2 linked regions of the Hydrogenispora ethanolica genome follow. The protein of the gene in region 1 interacts with the protein of each later gene in a pairwise test. Links are inferred from orthologs where the notes say so. Each region holds a gene or a part of one and is shown on either strand. Other genes may lie near its edges. The genes, in order: EDC14_RS18405 and grpE.

The links.
Region 2: the proteins of EDC14_RS18405 (region 1) and grpE interact in binary tests that used the Escherichia coli proteins (3 or more experiments, as listed by UniProt). The link is inferred for Hydrogenispora ethanolica from one-to-one orthologs.

Annotation. Positions count from the first base shown.
Region 1 is NZ_SLUN01000026.1:31,180-40,268, forward strand. What follows is about bases 3,784-6,579. They hold EDC14_RS18405 (Nramp family divalent metal transporter), read left to right. Parts: upstream 3,784-4,449; coding sequence 4,450-5,709; downstream 5,710-6,579. Other genes in these bases: EDC14_RS18400 (MATE family efflux transporter), read right to left, coding at 3,784-4,171; EDC14_RS18410 (TetR/AcrR family transcriptional regulator), read left to right, coding at 5,915-6,532. Also shown: EDC14_RS18390 (aminotransferase-like domain-containing protein), read right to left, coding at 1-1,333; EDC14_RS18395 (MFS transporter), read left to right, coding at 1,499-2,683; more of EDC14_RS18400, read right to left, coding at 2,774-3,783; EDC14_RS18415 (HlyD family secretion protein), read left to right, coding at 6,619-7,590; EDC14_RS18420 (ABC transporter ATP-binding protein), read left to right, coding at 7,587-8,477; EDC14_RS18425 (ABC transporter ATP-binding protein), read left to right, coding at 8,631-9,089. UniProt on the Escherichia coli protein: H(+)-stimulated, divalent metal cation uptake system. Involved in manganese and iron uptake. Can also transport cadmium, cobalt, zinc and to a lesser extent nickel and copper. Involved in response to reactive oxygen.
Region 2 is NZ_SLUN01000019.1:86,840-95,938, forward strand. The notes cover bases 6,294-9,099. They hold grpE (nucleotide exchange factor GrpE), read left to right. Parts: upstream 6,294-7,304; coding sequence 7,305-7,895; downstream 7,896-9,099. Other genes in these bases: EDC14_RS15495 (TCP-1/cpn60 chaperonin family protein), read left to right, coding at 6,294-7,247; dnaK (molecular chaperone DnaK), read left to right, coding at 7,976-9,099. In the rest of the region: lepA (translation elongation factor 4), read left to right, coding at 1-1,140; EDC14_RS15475 (sugar phosphate isomerase/epimerase family protein), read right to left, coding at 1,141-1,938; radical SAM family heme chaperone HemW, read left to right, coding at 2,219-3,358; nudC (NAD(+) diphosphatase), read left to right, coding at 3,560-4,390; heat-inducible transcriptional repressor HrcA, read left to right, coding at 4,587-5,636; more of EDC14_RS15495, read left to right, coding at 5,688-6,293. UniProt on the Escherichia coli protein: Participates actively in the response to hyperosmotic and heat shock by preventing the aggregation of stress-denatured proteins, in association with DnaK and GrpE. It is the nucleotide exchange factor for DnaK and may function as a thermosensor.

The sequences.
Region 1 (9,089 bases):
GGAGCTCGGCCGCGATGGCGGCGACGCCCCGCTCGATGGCCGGGCCATCGGTCCGGGCGATGCTGAGCCGGATCCCTTTCTCGTAGAAGGAGCGATCCAGGTAGTAGGAGTCGCCGGGGGCGACCAGGACCCGCCGGGCCCGGAGCGCGGCGATCAGCCCGCCCTCGGAGGCGGCCGGCGGCAGCTTCAGATAGGAGTAGGGCCCGGACCCGCCTCCGGTCCACTGGGCGCCCAGCCCGGTCAGGAGCGGGATTTGCCGCTCCAAACAGCGGAGTCTTTCGCTCAGCTCCTTGCCAAAGGCGGCGGCGTGTTTCTTCAGCAGGTTGCTACGGATATAGATCTCCAACGTCGCCTGGGAAATCAGCGACGGGGTGAAGTAGGAGTAGTAGTAGGACAGCTCGATATACTTCTCGAAGGTCGGCAGCAGGCCGGCGGGGAGCACCACCAGGCCGATCCGCAGCCAGGGCAGGATCTTGGTGAAAGTCTTCAAATAAATATGGTGGCGGTGGTCGCCCTCGGCGAAGACCGGGTCATAGCCGCGTTCGCTCATCACGTCCCCAAAATAGTCGTCCTCCACGATATACACGTCGTAACGGGCCGCCAGTTCGGCCAGGCGCTTCCGCTCGGCGCGGCGGTAGGCGGTTCCCAGCGGGTTGTGGTTGTGGGGCACGGTATAAAAAAACTTGATGGTCCCGGAGCGAAAGAGGCTTTCCAGCCGCTCCAGATCGATCCCCTGCCGGTCCCTGGCAACGCCCTGGACCCTGGAACCGGAGAATTTGAGGAAATCCAGGTAATAGCCATAGGTCGGCTGTTCGACCAGCACGGTCTCCCGGCCGTTGGGGAAGGGCATCTGGGTCAGAATGCTCAGCACCGGTTGCGCCCCCAGGGAGACCAGAATATGCTCGGTCTCGGCGAAAACTTGAAAATCCGCCAGATAGGACGCAAGTAAAGCGCGGAGCGAGGCCACGCCCTTGATGTCGTGATCGATGGCTTGACCCCGGTAAAGGTCGACCGCTCGGTCCAGGCAGTGCTTGAGATCGGGGGTATGAACCGCGCCGCTCATCGGGTTGCCGGTCGAGAAATCGATGGCGGACCCGTCCCGCTCGGGCTGGTGCAGCAGGTTTTCGACCACGTAGTACCCGCTCTGCGGCACCGAATAGACCAGGTGCTTGCTTTTTAGCGTTTCATAGACTTTCACGGCAGTGCTCTGGCTGCAGCGATAGGTGCGGCATAAATCCCGCACCGAAGGCAGCTGCCTGCCGGGCTGATATTTCTTCCGCATGATCGCCTGTTCCAACTCGGAGACGATCCGCTGATAGATCGGTTTTGCCACGCCGTTTCCACTCCTTTGTACCGCTACAGTTCCATTGTAACATGCTTGAGCCCTGGTGAACAGGGCGCTATAATGAATAGCGGAGTCCGAAACAGTTTGCCAATTCTGTCATTGTTTGAAAGATAGGCTGAATCCATTGATCCATCATGAAAGGAGTTCCTGGCGATGAGACACGATCTGAAAAAAACCTTGGTCACGGCCGGCGCTTTCTTTATCTTCTTTTGGTTCGGATTTCTGGACAACCTGAAAGGGCCGACCATCCCCTTTATTCTGAAAGACCTGGGAATCGGCTACTCGCTGATGGGCAACGTGCTGGGACTGCAGTACGGCGGCTTTTTTCTGGCGACGTTGGCGGCCGGAGTCCTGATCTTCCGTTTTGGCCTCAAAAAAGTCTTCCTGGGCCTGAGCATGCTGCTGTTGGCCGGGATCGGCTGCGCGGCGGCCGCCCCGGGCTATGCTCCGCTGGTCCTGGGCTTTTTCTTGACCGGATTGGGGCTGGGCGCGGTGGAAGTGGCCGGCAACAGCACCATCGTCCTGCTGCATCCGGAGCGAAAAGGAAAACTCTTGAACTTGCTGGGTTTCTTCCACGGCGTGGGTTCCATGATCGTGCCCATCTATGCGGGCGCGCTGCTCTCGGCCCATTATTCCTGGCGGTTCACCTTCGCGCTGTCCCTGGCGCCGCTGACGCTCTTCCTCATTTACCTGCTGGCGGTCAAGTTCCCGGAATACCGGCGCGAAGCGGCGGAAAACATCTTCGCCCTTTTGAAGTCGGCCTTTACTGCGGAGATGATCTGGCATTACCTGGCGATCTGTTTTTATGTGGCGGCGGAAATCGGGCTCGCCGCCTGGATCATCGAGTACAACTATAAGATCAAGGGACAGCCGCTCTTTTACAGTTCGCTCTCGCTCACCCTGTACTTCGGGCTGATTACCGGGGGGCGGTTGCTCGGCAGCTTCGTCGTCGATCGCCTGGGGCATCTGCGGGTATTGCTGGCGGCCGCCCTCGGCGCGGTCGTCTGCCTGACGCTGGGGCTCTACGGCCCGGCCGCCGTGGCATTTTTCCTGCCGGCCACCGGCTTTTGCTTCTCGATCATCTTTCCGACCCTGACGACTTCGTTTTCGAATATCTGTCAAGCCGGTATCGAAAAGTATCTGGGCTTCTTATTCACCTTCGCCGGAATCGGGGGGATGATCGGGCCGTGGCTGATCGGGCTCTGCGGCGGTTGGCTGCAGCTGGGGACCAGCATGTCGCTGCTGATTCTCTACGCCTTGATCATGCTTGGCTCCATCGCGGTCCTATTGGGAAAGGCCGGAAACGATCTGCGGGTCAGCCGTCGGAGCGGCGCCTAACTGTCCGAAGGGGGCCATCGGTTGCAAAACAAGGGGATAGCCTGAGCCAGGCCATCCCCTTGCCGGTATGGTGCGTTGCTCGCTAATCCATCATTCTTCGGAAAATTGCAGTTCCCCCGCAGCCTGTCGCATCCGGTGGGTCAGGTTGTTGATCCACTTGCCCGAGCGTAGCCGCCAGACGCCGACGCTCAATTTGAAAAATTCGTCCAGCGTGGCCAGGAGATAGACGAAATAGGGCGGGAAATGCCAGACCAGGCCGCCGATGAACGAGAGCGGCACGGCGATCAGCCAAAGGCCGGCGGTATCCAGGAAGAGACTGAACTTGGTATCCCCGCCGCTGCGCAGGATGCCCACGATATTGATGAGGTTGAAGATCCGGAAAGGGATCGAGCAGGCGAAGATGGTGCTCACCATCCGCGCAATATGGGTCACCTGATCGGCCACATGATACAGCGTGAGAAAGGGCCCCATCCCCAGCAGAATCAAGCCCCCGATGAGCAACCCCGATACCGGCCCGAGGATCGCGAACCGTTTGGCGTAATCCAAGGCCAAGTCCTCCCGGCCGGCGCCGATCCGGTTGCCGACCATCACCGCGCAGGCATTGGCCATGCCGATGAAGAGCACCATCGCCACCCGTTCCACGGTTGAAGAGATGTTGACGGCCGCCACCACGTCGGTGCCCATATGCCCGTAGACCACGGTTAACATCACCATTCCCAGGGACCAGAGGGACTCGTTACCGATCACCGGCAGGGTGGTCTGGAAGAAGCGCTTGACAAACTCCCGGGAGAGGTCGAACATCTCCTGGAATCGGGCCGCGGGCACCATCCGGTTCCGGTAAACCACCGAAAGCGTGATGAATAGTTCCACGGCCCGGGCGATCAAGGTCGCCAGGGCGGAACCGGCCACTTCCAAACGGGGGAAGCCCCAAAGCCCGTAAATCAAAACATAATTCAGGATCGAATTCAACCCGAAAGCGATCAAGCTGACTTTCACCGGCAGCTTCACCTCGCCGGTGCTGCGCAAAATAAAGGCGTAGCAGAAGCTGACGGCATTGAATAGGTAACTGAATGAAATGATCCTCAGATAGCGGCTCCCCTGGGCGATGACCGCCGGGTCATTCGTGAAACAGCGCAGAACCGGCCCGGGGATGAAGAAGGCCAGCCCGAAAAAGAGCAGCGCGATGGCCATTCCGGTGGCCAAGGCCACCCCCAGCACCCGCCGGATATTCTTCAGATCGCGCTGCCCCCAGAATTGGGCGGTGAAAATGGCGGCGCCGCTGTTGACCCCGAACAGAAGCAGGTTGAACAGGAAAAAGACCTGATTGGCCAGGCCGACCGCAGCGATGGCGGTGGCGCCCAATTGGCCAATGATGATCGTATCGACCATGTTCAACGAGGAGGTGATCAGGTTTTGCATGGCGATGGGCAGCGCCAGCGCCAACAAGGGCTTGATAAATTCGGGGTCCTTCAAAAGTTTGTGCCACATGACAACCGTTCCTTATGAAAGAATCATTTTACCATTTTACTATAAGAAAGCCGTTTTCCGCAAATAAAATTCCATGAAAGGGTGTTCGGAACGCACCGGAATTCCGCCGTGGCATCAAGCGCGATGCGGGAGCGGAGTGTCCTGAATGGATAAAGCGCTGCAGCGTCACATAAAAATAGAAAACATAAAAATCTTGTAACGCGGGGGCCGGCCATTGCCACCCGGGATGGCCGATCCTATAATAGAGTTGACAGCATATCACAAAGGAGTGTGGCCCCATGGGTTTCAGGGAGAGATTGTTCGGTGAGAATCACCGGCCGCGCTTTACCGGCCTGGAGATCTTGCAATACATCGGACCGGGTCTGTTGGTAACGGTCGGTTTCATTGACCCCGGCAACTGGGCCTCCAATGTGGCGGCCGGTTCCGATTACGGCTACCGTTTGCTCTGGATGGTCACGCTGTCCACCCTGATGCTGATCATGCTGCAACATAATGCCGCTCATCTGGGGATCGCCACCGGATATTGCCTTTCGGAAGCGGCGGCGCTCTATACTCCGCCCTGGGTGGCCCGGCTGGTCCTGGGATCGGCAGTTCTGGCCAGCGTCTTCACGGCCCTGGCGGAGATCCTGGGCGCAGCCATCGCGCTGCGGATGTTATTCGGCTTGCCGCTGAAGGCCGGGGCGGTCCTGGTGACTTTGGTTGTCACGTGGCTGCTCTATGCCAATTCCTATCAGAAGCTGGAGCGTTGGATCATTGGTTTCGTTTCGTTGATTGGGCTGTCTTTCATCTTCGAGCTGACGCTGGTCCGGATCGATTGGGCACAGGCGGCCGTGGGCTGGGTGACGCCCCGCTTTCCCCAAGGGTCGCTGCCGGTGATCATGAGCGTACTGGGCGCGGTGGTGATGCCCCACAATCTCTTCCTCCATTCGGAGATTATCCAGAGCCGGCAGTGGAATCTCCAGGACGACAAGGTCATCCGGCACCAGTTGAAGTACGAATTTTACGATACTTTGTTCTCGATGATCGTCGGCTGGGGGATCAACAGCGCGATGATTCTGCTGGCGGCCACCACTTTTTTCAGCCGGGGCTTCAACGTGACCGAATTGGAGCAGGCTCAGAACATTCTCCGCCCAATGCTGGGAAACGGCGCGGCCGTCGTTTTTGCGCTGGCGCTGTTGATGGCCGGCCTTTCCTCCAGCGTCACCGCTGGAATGGCGGGCGGCAGCATCTTCGCCGGACTGTACCGGGAGCCTTACGACATTCACGACAATCATAGCCGTTGGGGAGTGGGGATCACCTTATTTCTGGCCCTGGCGATCATTTTCTTCGTCAAGGACGCCTTTCAGGGCTTGGTCGTCTCGCAGATGCTGCTCAGCGTACAGCTGCCGATCACCGTCTTTTTGCAGATCTATCTGACCTCCTCCAAACGGGTGATGGGCCGCTATGCCAATCCGCCGCTGGACCGCCTGCTGCTTTGGCTGATCGCCGCGGTGGTCAGCGGGCTCAACATCATGTTGCTTCTCAGTTATTGGCGGTAATGCCGTTTTAAAATTGATTTTATGGATTTCAAGGCGCTCTGTCTCCGGAACAGGGCGCCTTGACCGTTGCCGCAAAGGAACCCTGTTTCCGCATGTGTGACGGTTTGGTTAAATTCGCCAGAAACGGCAAAGCGCTATAGACAAAACGCCCGACCTGGGTCTATAATTTAATTAATCAATTAATTAAAAAGTTGAGGGAAGATGCTTGGAAAAAGAGAAAGACGCGCGCACGAAATTGATTGAAGCGGCGGTCCGATTATTCGCCCAGAAAGGCTACGCCGCGGTGACTTTCAAGGACTTGGCCGAAGCCTCCGGGGTCAACAGCGCCCTGATCAATTACCACTTCGGAGGCAAAGAGGGACTTTATGCCGCGATGGTGGAGTCGCAATTCTCCAAATTTGCCGAGAGCATTGTCAACCCGCAATTAGCCGCCCTGGAACCGGCCCAGCGGATCCGGCAGATCATCCGGAACCTTTCTCGTCTGCATCAGAGTAATCCTTATATCCGCCGGTTGCTCGGCAGTGAACTGGTGAATCCGACGCCCTGTTTTGAGACGCTCATTAAAGAGCGGGCGGTCAAGTTCAGCCGGCAAGTGGTGGCCACGATCCAGGAAGGAATCGACAAGGGACAGTTCCGCAAGGATCTGAATCCGGCGATTACGGCAGCCACCATGCTCGGGTCGGTCCACTTTTATTTCGTCGGCAAGCCCATTATCCAAAATTTGCTGCCGCTCACTGACGCGATGGATCAAGAGTTCGAGCGCCATGTGGTCGAGATTTTTTTCCAAGGAATTCTGGATCCGGATTACCGGGAGGGACAGTAAATCCGGACTATGCCCTGAGCCGGATGGCTTCCCTGCCTTTAAACATTCCACGATGAGCTTCAATGAGGGATTGAGGAGGAAATGTCATGAATAAGCGTTTTTTGGCGGTGATTGGCATCTTTGTCATTTTAGCCGGCTTGACGATCTATAAGTTATGGGACAAAAAGGCGGAAGGGATCACCGCCACCGGCACGATCGAGATCACCAAGACGGATATTACGCCGAAAGTCGGCGGCTACCTGGCGGAGCTTGCGGTCGATTCCGGAACCGAGGTGCAGGCCGGCCAGACCGTCGCCCGGATCGACCGGCCCGATCTGGAGGCCCAGTTATTGCGGGACGAGGCGGCGCTGGACAAAGCCGAGCTTCAATTGGAGGACCTGGAAAAAGGCGCCCGGGCTCAGGAACGGAAAGCGGCGTCGGCCAACGTGGCGTCGGCCCGCTCGGTCTACCAGAAAGCCAAGGCCGATTTTGTCCGGTATCATGCGCTGTATCAACAGGGAGCGATCTCCCAACGGGACCTGGATGTAGCGCGTTCGGCGATGGAGGTCGCCGAGAGCTCGCTGCAATCGGCGGAGATGCAACTGAGTCTGGCCGCCGAGGGGAACCGGCCCGATACCATCGCCGCTCAGCGTAAAGAGGTCCTGCGGAACCAGGCGATCGTCGCAGCCAGCCAAGTGGCGCTCAAGGACGCCATTGTCACCGTGCCCTTGAGCGGGGTGGTCCTCTCCAAAAACTACGAACAGGGCGAATTCGTGAATGCCGGAAGCGCCATCGCCACGGTTGGCGATTTGAAAGATTGCTGGGTCCGGATCTATGTGGCTTCGACCCAGCTCGGACTGATTAAGATCGGCCAGACTTGCGACGTAACGATCGATTCGTTTCCGGGCCGCGTCTTTCGAGGGGTGATTCGAGAGATTAACCAGTCGGCCGAGTATACTCCCAGACAGAGCATTACCGAACGGGAGCGGGCCAACCTGGTCTTCGGGGTCAAGGTGAAGCTCGACAATTCCGAAGGCATTCTGAAGCCGGGCATGCCTGCCGACGTGGTGCTAAAATGATCGAGCTGACGGAGGTCACCAAAAGCTTCGGGGCGACGATGGCGGTGGCTGAGTTGACGCTAACCGTCGAACGGGGCGAGATCTTCGGCCTGGTCGGCCCGGACGGCGCCGGGAAGACCACGGCCATCCGTATGATGACCGGGGTGATCGACCCCGATTCCGGAACCGTCCGGGTCCTGGGGGAGCGCAACATCGAAACGATCAAGCCGCGCCTCGGCTACGTGCCGCAACGGTTCAGCCTCTATGGCGACCTGACGGTGATGGAGAATATCCGCTTCATTGGTTCGCTGTATGGGGCCGAGCGCCGCAAGATCGAATCCAAGGCCGAGGCGATCCTGCGCTTCACCAAATTATGGGAGTTCCGGACGCGCTTGGCCGACAATCTCTCCGGAGGCATGAAGCAAAAGCTGGCGCTGGCGGCCGGACTGATGCACCAACCGGAGCTTTTCTTCCTCGACGAACCGACCACCGGGGTGGACCCGGTATCGCGGCGCGAGTTTTGGCAGATGCTCTACAGCCTGAACAAGGAAGGAATGACCGTCTTCGTCTCCACGCCCTATATGGACGAAGCCGAACTCTGCACTAAGGTCGCTTTCATGCACAACGGCAGGATCGTGTCGCTGGGGTCCCCGGAACAGTTGCGCCGGGAGTACCCCTACCGCCTGCTCGAATTGCAGGTGCGCCATAAGAATATCAAGCCGTTGCTGGCCGGTTGCCCGATCCGGGAGATCAATTCGTTCGGGGAAAAGTATCACCTGGTGGTGGACGATCCGGAGACCGCCATGGCCGCGGTCCGGCAGGCCTTGACCGCCGCCGGACTGGAAGTGGTCTCGCTGGCGGAAACGCCCCCCACGATCGAGGATGTTTTTGTGGCTTTAGCTATATAAGTTGAAATAATTTTGAGTAAGCTTTTCCAGTCGTGAAGCATGGCTGGAAAAAGACCAATCACGGTATTTATTTCAACTTATGAATCAAGGAAATAGTTGCAATGTTTTGAAGGTACCAGAACTGATTGCAACATATATAGTGGGGTGAGTTAGATGTACGCTGTGGAGATCGAAAATCTGACCCGGAAGTTCGGCGATTTTACCGCCGTCAACCGGATCAGCCTCCGGATCGAGCAGGGCAGTATCTATGGTTTTTTGGGCCCCAACGGCTCCGGGAAATCGACGACCATCCGAATGCTTTGCGGGATATTGGAACCGACTGAGGGGACTGGGACGATCCTGGGGTTGGATCTCAAACGCGACTGTGAGGCGCTCAAGTCGAAGATCGGCTATATGTCGCAAAAGTTCAGTTTGTATAATGATCTGACGGTCATCGAAAACCTGCGTTTTTACGCCGGAATGTACAGCCTGACTGAACCCGAGAAATCGGCGCGGATCGCCGCAATGATCGAGATGGCGGGAATCCGGGGCCGCGAACGGGAACTGGCCGGGAATCTCTCCGGTGGTTGGAAGCAGCGGTTGGCGCTGGGCTGCTCCATCCTGCACCGTCCC
Region 2 (9,099 bases), on another replicon or contig:
ATCGGCCAGCGGATCCGGATGATGGCCACCGGGAAAGAGTTCGAGGTGACCGAATTAGGAACTTTCCGTCCGGCGATGTGTCCGGCCAAGGAATTAATCGCGGGGGAAGTCGGCTTTGTGATCGCGGCCATGAAAAACGTCAGAGATGTTGAGGTGGGCGACACCATTACCGGGGTTGAGAATGCGGCGCTGTTGCCGTTGCCGGGATACCGGCCGGTGCAGCCGATGGTTTATTGCGGCCTGTATCCGGTGGACAACGCGGAATACAACGACCTCCGGGACGCGCTTGAAAAATTGAAGCTCAATGACGCCTCCCTGATCTTCGAGCCGGAAAACTCGACGGCGTTGGGATTCGGATTCCGCTGCGGCTTCCTGGGGCTTTTGCACATGGAGATCATTCAGGAGCGCCTGGAGCGCGAATACGGCATGAACCTCATCGCCACGGCGCCGAGCGTTGTCTATAAGGTGTTTCTGACCAACGGGACCGTCCTTGAGCTTTCCAACCCGGCCGAACTGCCGGCGGCGAATCATCTCGACCACCTGGAAGAGCCCTATGTGAAAGCCACGATCATTCTCCCCAGCGAGTTCGTGGGGACCATCATGGAGCTTTGTCAGGATAAACGCGGAATATTCAAGAATATGGAGTACCTGACGGAGACCCGGGTGATGCTCACCTATGAGTTGCCCTTGTCTGAAATTCTGTTGGACTTTTTCGATAAATTAAAATCGCGGTCCCGGGGTTATGCTTCCCTGGACTATGAATACTTGGGACACCGTCCGTCTGAACTTGTCAAGCTGGATATTTTATTGAATGAAAAGCCGGTTGACGCGCTTTCGGCCATCGTCCACCGGGATAAGTCGTATCAGCGGGGCCGGCAGTTGGCGGAGAAACTGAAAGAGATCATCCCCCGCCAATTATTCGAGGTTCCGATTCAGGCGACCATCGGCAACAAAGTCATCGCCCGGGAAACCATTAAGGCAATGCGCAAGGACGTTTTGGCCAAGTGTTACGGCGGGGATATCAGCCGGAAGCGGAAACTCCTGGAGAAACAGAAGGAAGGCAAAAAACGAATGAAACAGCTAGGAACGGTGGAGGTTCCGCAGGAAGCCTTCCTGGCGGTATTAAAGATTGAAGATTAGCTAATCGCGGGAGAGCAACGGATGTAAGCGTTCAAAACTCTCTAATTGATCGACCAACTGGTTCATTTCTAAGATTCCCACCGCCTGTGGGAATCTTTCATTTAGTTTTTGCAATAACTGCTTCCACCAATCGAGATGGGTGATGATCCGCAGATGCCGGTCGGAAAGACGGTCATTCTCATGCAAGTGAAAATGGCGGACCCGCTCCAAACCCAATAGAGCATCGATATCCGCTTGAGCCTGCAAGGCATGGCCGATATCGATCGTTACGCCAAATTCAGACCCGGTAAAGATCGCCAACAATTCCCGAATCCGTTCTCCATTCGAGGCGGTGGGATGAAATTCCGGAGCGGAGGGCATGTTTTCGATCAACAGACTGACGCCCAATTGGCGGGCCGTGTCCAACAGGAGAGAGATGCTCTCCGTTTCAAGGCGGCAGATCTCATCGAAAGCGGCAACGGTTTCGGGCCGGACATTGGCGGGATGAAAAGTCAGCAACGAAACTTCCAGTTCCGCGGCGACCTGCATAGCGCTTTGAAATTTATGAATCGCCAGCAAACGTTCCTCCCTGTCCAGGGAGCCCAGGTTCACAAACGGCGCATGCATCGAATAACGGAAATGATATTGCGTCCCATAGGCGCGGAGTGTAATTTTGGAGTTCGCGTTGAGGGGAAAATAGGGTGACAAAAAACGCGGATCCGTAGGAATCTCCACCCACCGAAAGCATGTGGCGATGCCCGCCAGGTACTCCGACAGCGGGAGATTTGCTGTAAGCCGTGAACCGAGGCTGAAAGCCATCATTTCCTCCATGACCACAAATAAAATAGTTTCCTATAATACAATACCGTAAATTTGTCGAAAATTCAAATGTCTCTATCTGTCGCAATTCATAAAATGAGCTAAATTCCGCTATTTACCCTTTTTTCGGATGATGCAGGGATGGAAAGCTTCTTCTCAATATTTCGTTCTCCCCGTGCTATCGAATGGAAAAAATTTCGGAATTAAGCTTCTCAAACTTGTATTGTTGCTCCAAGATTGCGAAAAGTCGTATTTTAGACAATTTTAGGGGAATCAAAAAATGCCGAAAGAACTCTCATTATATCTTCATTTTCCGTTTTGTCAGCGAAAATGTTTTTATTGCGATTTTAATTCCTACGCCGACAAGAATCGTCTTATCCCCGATTACCTTCGGGCATTGGAAAATGAGATAAGGCGGTTTTCGCCTCAACATCCGGTTATCCGCTCGGTCTATTTCGGGGGCGGGACTCCCAGCCTGATTCCGGCGGAAAGCCTGACGAAGCTGTTGGCCTATGTAAGGCAATATTTCGGAGTCGCCGCCGATGCCGAGATCACTATCGAAGTCAATCCGGGCACGGTTGGGATTGAGGATTTGATCATCCTGCGCACCGGCGGATTCAACCGGCTAAGCATTGGACTGCAGGCGGTTCAGAATAAAATTTTGAACACTATCGGCCGCATCCATACTTGGGAGCAATTCCGGGAGGTTTTCGGGTATAGCAGGGAATGCGGATTTGACAATATCGGAGTGGATCTCATCGCCGGGCTTCCCGGGCAGACCACCGGGGATTGGAACGTATCGCTTCAGAAAGTAACCGAATTAGGACCGGAACATCTTTCAGTCTATGCTCTGCAAATCGAGGATGGGACACCGCTGGCGGAGATGATTGAGCGTGGCGCAGTGGAGCTTCCCGCTGAAGAGGAAGTGGCCCGGATGCTCAACCAAGCGATGGTTTTTTTGCGCAGTCAAGGCTTTGAGCACTATGAGATCGCCAACTATGCAAGACCGGGTTACGAGAGCCGGCACAACTTCGGCTATTGGACGGGCCGGGATTATCTGGGGTTCGGCGCGGGAGCGAGTTCTACTTGTTACGGCGAACGCTGGGTGAATCTGAAAGACCCGGAGCTCTATGCGGAGCGGCTTCGGGCGGGTTTATCGGTCATTGCCGAACGGGAAACCCTCGATGAGACGAAACGATTGACGGAGGCCGTGATGCTGGGGTTACGAGTTCGGAGAGGCCTCGATTTGGATTGGTTGCGGGAAAGGTTTCACCTGAATTTACTGGATCAAGCCGGTCTGGAGATTGAACAGTTGGCTGCCGCAGGGCTGGTGGTGATCCGCGAGAACCGATTGGCCTTGACCGATGAGGGAGTTCTGGTGAGTAATCAGGTTTTAGCGAAGATTATGCGGAATTTGTAACCGTTTTGCCTAAGAGGCGCCCCGGTTCATACGATTCGCGAAACCGGGCGGGTTAAGGTTGGGTTACGGCGCAGGAATGAGCGGACTGAATCCAGAAGTATAATGCTACGCCCGTATAGTTTTTCGAACAGCCTGGGCAGTTTCATTGCGGCGTGATAGTGCGTTAGCCCTGGTAATATTTTTAAAGAAGAAGGTTTCGTGATGCATTTTGCACCCGCTTATAGTGCTGATGTTACACCGGGTGGCGGTTTATGGTTTTTATTTTGGAATCATCAAATTGTAATGGACATTGCCAATGCCGGACCCGGCATCCCTTTCTTTGCGGAACCGCCCGCGGCGTCTTTGGGATTGAAGGCCGACACTTGTCAGTTTCTCGGAACCTATGATAAAACGCCCTGTTTTACAGCGGAGTTGGCGGATGAAGCAACCCTTCCGGAAACAATGGCTTTTCAACCCTGGCGGCAATGCTATGGCGGTTTGGATGATGAGCTGTTTTGGGTTATCGGTCGTGCCGCCCATTTGCTGCATTGGAATCGGACGAATCGCTTCTGCGGTTGTTGCGGCTATCCGCTGCAATGGATGGCGAAAGAACGGGGAAAAACTTGCCCGCAGTGTGGCAATCCGGTTTTTCCCCGTATCTCGCCGGCAATTATCGTTGCCGTTTTCAAAGGAGAGCGGATTTTGCTGGCCAGGGCCGCCCGTTTTACTCACAATCTCTATAGCATATTGGCGGGATTCGTCGAACCCGGTGAAACCCTGGAAGAGTGTGTGCGACGCGAAGTATATGAGGAAGTTGGAATTACCATCCGGGATCTGCGATACTTTGGGAGCCAGCCCTGGCCTTTTCCTGATTCCTTGATGATCGCCTTTACCGCGCGGCATGCGGCGGGCGAGATCCGGGTGGATAATCAGGAGATAACCACCGCCGACTGGTTCACCGCCGCAGAACTGCCGCGGATTCCCGAACCTGTCAGTATCGCCCGGCGCATGATCGACTGGTTCATCGCGCAGGGACAGTCCGGATCATGTTGAGATGGGTTTTTCACCTGCCTCCGATGGGTTTGAGCATAAGTGGCTGTGCAATGGTTATATTGTAAGAGAACGGGCGATCCGAGCCAAAATTTGGCGGCTAAACCTCTTGACAAACAAGATGGGCAGTGATATTTTTGAAGTAGATTAGCACTCGTCACCTAAGAGTGCTAACAATAATCAAAAGAGGTGCTTGTATATGGCCTCCGAATTGGACGAACGCAAAAAACACATCTTAAAAGTGATTACCGACGACTACATCGCTTCGGCAGAACCGGTTGGTTCGCGGACGATTGCCCGTCGCTATAATTTAGGACTGTCTCCAGCGACGATTCGGAATGAGATGGCGGACCTTGAAGAGAGTGGCTATCTAGAGCAACCTCATACATCAGCCGGACGGATCCCTTCCGAACTCGGGTACAGGTATTATGTGGATGCTTTAATGGCACACAAAAAATTACTGAACCAGGAGATAGAGCAGATCTATATCGAACTGGAGAAGCATCATCAGGAGATCGATCAGGTTATTCACCAAACTTCAAAAATCCTCGGCCAATTTACCAAATTTCCGTCTCTGGTGTTAAGTCCGCAATTAAATTCGGCCAGTTTTCGGCATATTCAATTGATCCGGCTATCGGAGACGACGATTTTGGTACTGATCGTTACCGATACCGGATTCGTTGAAAATAACGTGATTGAGATGGGTTCAGGAATCTCCGATTCGGAATTGGAACAGATCTCCAATTTTTTCAATTCCAAACTCCGCGGCGTGTGCTTGAAGGAGTTTCGTCCGGCGTTATTAAATGAAATCCGTTCCGAGATGGTCTTTAAGAATGAGTTTTTCGACGAAGCCGTAAAAATTCTGATTCGCGCCGCTTCCAAACAGGCCAAGGAACGGGTTATCGTAGGCGGGACCACCAAAATTCTTGAGCAACCGGAGTTTGCCGATCTGGAGCGTTTTAAATCATTCTCGCAACTGCTCGATGAGGAAGAACGTTTGTATACCTTGTTGACTCCGAGCGGGTACAGGGGCGCCCAGGTCAAGATCGGCCATGAAAATGAGGAAACAGTCATTCAAGATTGCAGCGTGGTCACAGCCGGTTATGAGATCGCCGGGAGGACCGTCGGGGTTATCGGCGTGTTGGGACCCACACGGATGGATTACGCGAAGGTAATGCCGATAGTCGAATATACCGCCACGATACTCAGCGAATTACTGACCCAAATTTACAATAAAACGAGCAAGTAAGCCGGGGAGATACCCGACTTAATAATAACCCCGGATGAGTAAGGAGGATGGATGTCCATTCAGGAAGCAGCAAACCGTTCGGAAGTTGATCAGCCAATGGCGGCGTTGATTCATAATGCCGGCGCCATTCGCGCGGTAACGGAAGCGGTTGCGGGCACTTTAGGTCCAAAAGGACTGGATTGCATGCTCGTCGATGAATGCGGCGATGCTCTGGTTACCAACGATGGCGTCACGATTCTAAAAACGATGGACATTACCCATCCGGCCGCCCGGATATTAATCAATGCTGCCCAGTATCAAGAGGAAGAAGTCGGCGATGGCACCACCACCACCGCCGTGATGATCGGCGCTTTGGTCAACGAAGGGGTAAATCAAGTACTGAGAGGCGTGCCGGTCATTAAAGTAATCGAGGGTATCGACTCCGGAATTTCGCGAGCGCTCAATTGGTTGGGTCAAATGGCTCAACCGGTCGATGATATCAATCATCCCGTGTTAGAAAGGGTTGCGTCGATAGCGGGCCGGGGTCATCGGGAACTGGCCCGTTTGATTGTTCAGGCTGCGCGTTTGGTGGGCGGGGAAAAGCTGCGGGAACCCGGCTTTAAGCTGGCCGATCAGATTCTGGCGTTGGAAGGTTCCGAAAGTTCATTGATTCAGGGCACCATCATTACGCGGGAACCAATCAACCGCCAGATGCCTCGTCAGGTCGCGGATACAAGGATTGTCATTCTCGACGACGCCTTGGAACCCCAGAAAGTGGCAGCCGAGGCGTTGGGCAGCAAGGCCGGTTTTGAGCAACAACTACATAATGAACAGCTTCTCCGGGAAAACCTTCAGAAACTAGCGCAGATTGGCGTTCAAGCTATTTTTACTGATCGGGCTATTTCCGATGGGGCGGAAGATCTGTTGACTGACTTAGGGATCATTGGCGTGGCGCGAGTCGCGATGCATGAATGGCGCCGCTTGGCGGAGTTGACCGGCGCCCGCCCACTGAAGCGGACCAGCCTCGCAAAGCCTGCCTTGGAACTCCTCAAACTGACCGGGCAAGCGGCTGAAATACGGGTGAATGAGCGTTTTAAACAGATTCAGGTTTTGGGAAAACCGGAACAAAAGTATGTCACGGTTCTGGTGGGCGCGTTCACCAAAGAAGTCGTGGGAGAGCGCGAACGAATCGCCAAAGATACCGCGGCAGCGGTGCAAGCCGCCTGGAATGGCGGGATTGTCCCCGGCGGTGGCAGCGCTGAATTGGCGGTTGCCCGGTTGCTGGAGCAAGAACCGCTCCGGGGAATGGCCGGTTACGGATTTCAATGTGTCATTGAATCCCTGAAAAAACCGCTGGCGCAGATCTGCGTCAATGCCGGATTTAACGCGTTGGAAAAGGTCTCCGAAGTCATCGCTGCGCAACTCGAACAGCATTCTAATTCCATCGGGATCGACTGCGAGGACGGGACTGTCATCGACCTGGCCGCCGCCGGGGTTTATGACCCCTTTTTAGTAAAATATCACGCGCTAAAATCAGCGGGAGAAGTGGCTGAAGCGATTTTACGAATCCAAACGATCATAAAAATGAAAGAAGAGCGGGAACCGCTCCTTGAGAAAACCTGGGATAATTGATAGTATTTTTTAAGAAATTAGCCACGGTCAGTCTATTTTGACATTTGGAGGCAATCAATGGTGAAAAAGGAACAAAATATCGCGGAAAACGTTAGCCTAAATGAAACAGCAGGGTCTGAAGCAACGGCTGAAGAAAAAAAGACGGTTGAAAATAATGTTGTATCTCCGGAGGAGCGCCTCGCCCAACTGGAACAGGAACTCCAGAGCACCATCCAAGCAAAAGATGAATACTATAATCGTTTGTTAAGGAATCAAGCGGATTTCGATAATTTTCGGCGCCGCACCCGCACGGAGATGGAACAACTCACGTTGAGTGCGGGCGAAGACTTGGTTAAGAAGATCTTGCCGGCTCTGGACAGTCTGGAACGTGCTGTACTGTGTTTTAACGAACAACAGGATAATTGCAGCTGGCGGGAGGGTGTGGAACTCACTCTCAAACAATTCCGGAATATCTTGATGACGGAAGGGTTGGAAGCAGTGGTCGCGCTGGAACAGGAGTTCGATCCGCAAGTTCATGAAGCCGTGATGCAAGAGGAGAGTTCGACGGTTTCAACGCCCACAGTTGTGCAGGAGCTGCAGCGGGGCTATAAATTTCGCGGCAAGCTGCTACGCCCGGCGCTGGTGAAAGTGGCCGTACCTGCCAAATAAGCAGAAAGCCGAGCAATGAATGTCGTTACCAACAGATTAAACAAATTATTTTAAAAGTATTTGAACAGGGGGTTCTTACAATGGCTAAAGTTATTGGAATTGATTTAGGTACAACCAACTCTTGTATGGCCGTGATGGAAGGCGGCGAAGCGGTAGTTATCGCCAATGCCGAAGGCGGTCGTACGACGCCGTCCGTCGTCGGGTTTTCAAAAACCGGCGAGCGAATGGTGGGACAGGTGGCCAAACGCCAAGCGGTTGCCAATCCCGACCGGACCGTGGTCTCCATCAAACGGCGCATGGGCACAGATTACAAAGTGAGCATTGATGATAAACAGTATACGCCCCAGGAGATCTCGGCGATGGTTCTGCAAAAATTGAAAACCGACGCCGAAGCGTATCTCGGTGAAAAGATTGACAAGGCAGTTATCACTGTTCCGGCCTATTTCTCCGACTCACAGCGCCAGGCTACCAAAGATGCCGGCCGGATCGCCGGGCTTGAAGTCCTGCGGATTATCAATGAACCGACCGCGGCCGCATTGGCTTATGGTTTGGATAAGGGCGAGGACCACACCATCCTGGTTTATGACTTAGGCGGCGGAACCTTTGACGTATCCATCCTTGAATTGGGGGATGGCGTATTTGAAGTCAAGGCCACCAGCGGTAATAACCGATTGGGCGGCGATGATTTCGACGAGCGGATCGTCAATTGGATGGCTGAGAACTTTAAGCGTGATCAAGGCGTCGATCTTCGTAATGACCGCATGGCGATGCAGCGTTTGAAGGAAGCAGCCGAGAAAGCCAAGATCGAATTGTCGGGTCTGGCTTCCACCAATATCAACCTGCCGTTTATTACGGCCGTCAATGGCGAGCCGCGCCATTTGGATATGACCTTGACTCGGGCGAAGTTTGAAGAGTTGTGCGCCGATTTGATCGACGCCACCGTCGGGCCGACCAAACGGGCTTTGGCTGATGCCGGTCTGGAACCGAAAGACATCGATAAAGTGATTCTGGTGGGCGGTTCGACCCGGATTCCGGCTGTCCAAGAACTAGTCAAGAAGATCATCGGCAAGGAGCCCTATAAGGGAGTCAACCCGGATGAGGTCGTAGCGATTGGTGCCGCGATCCAGGGCGGTGTGCTGACCGGTGAAGTGAAAGATATCGTTTTGTTGGATGTAACTCCGCTTTCATTGGGGTTGGAGACTTT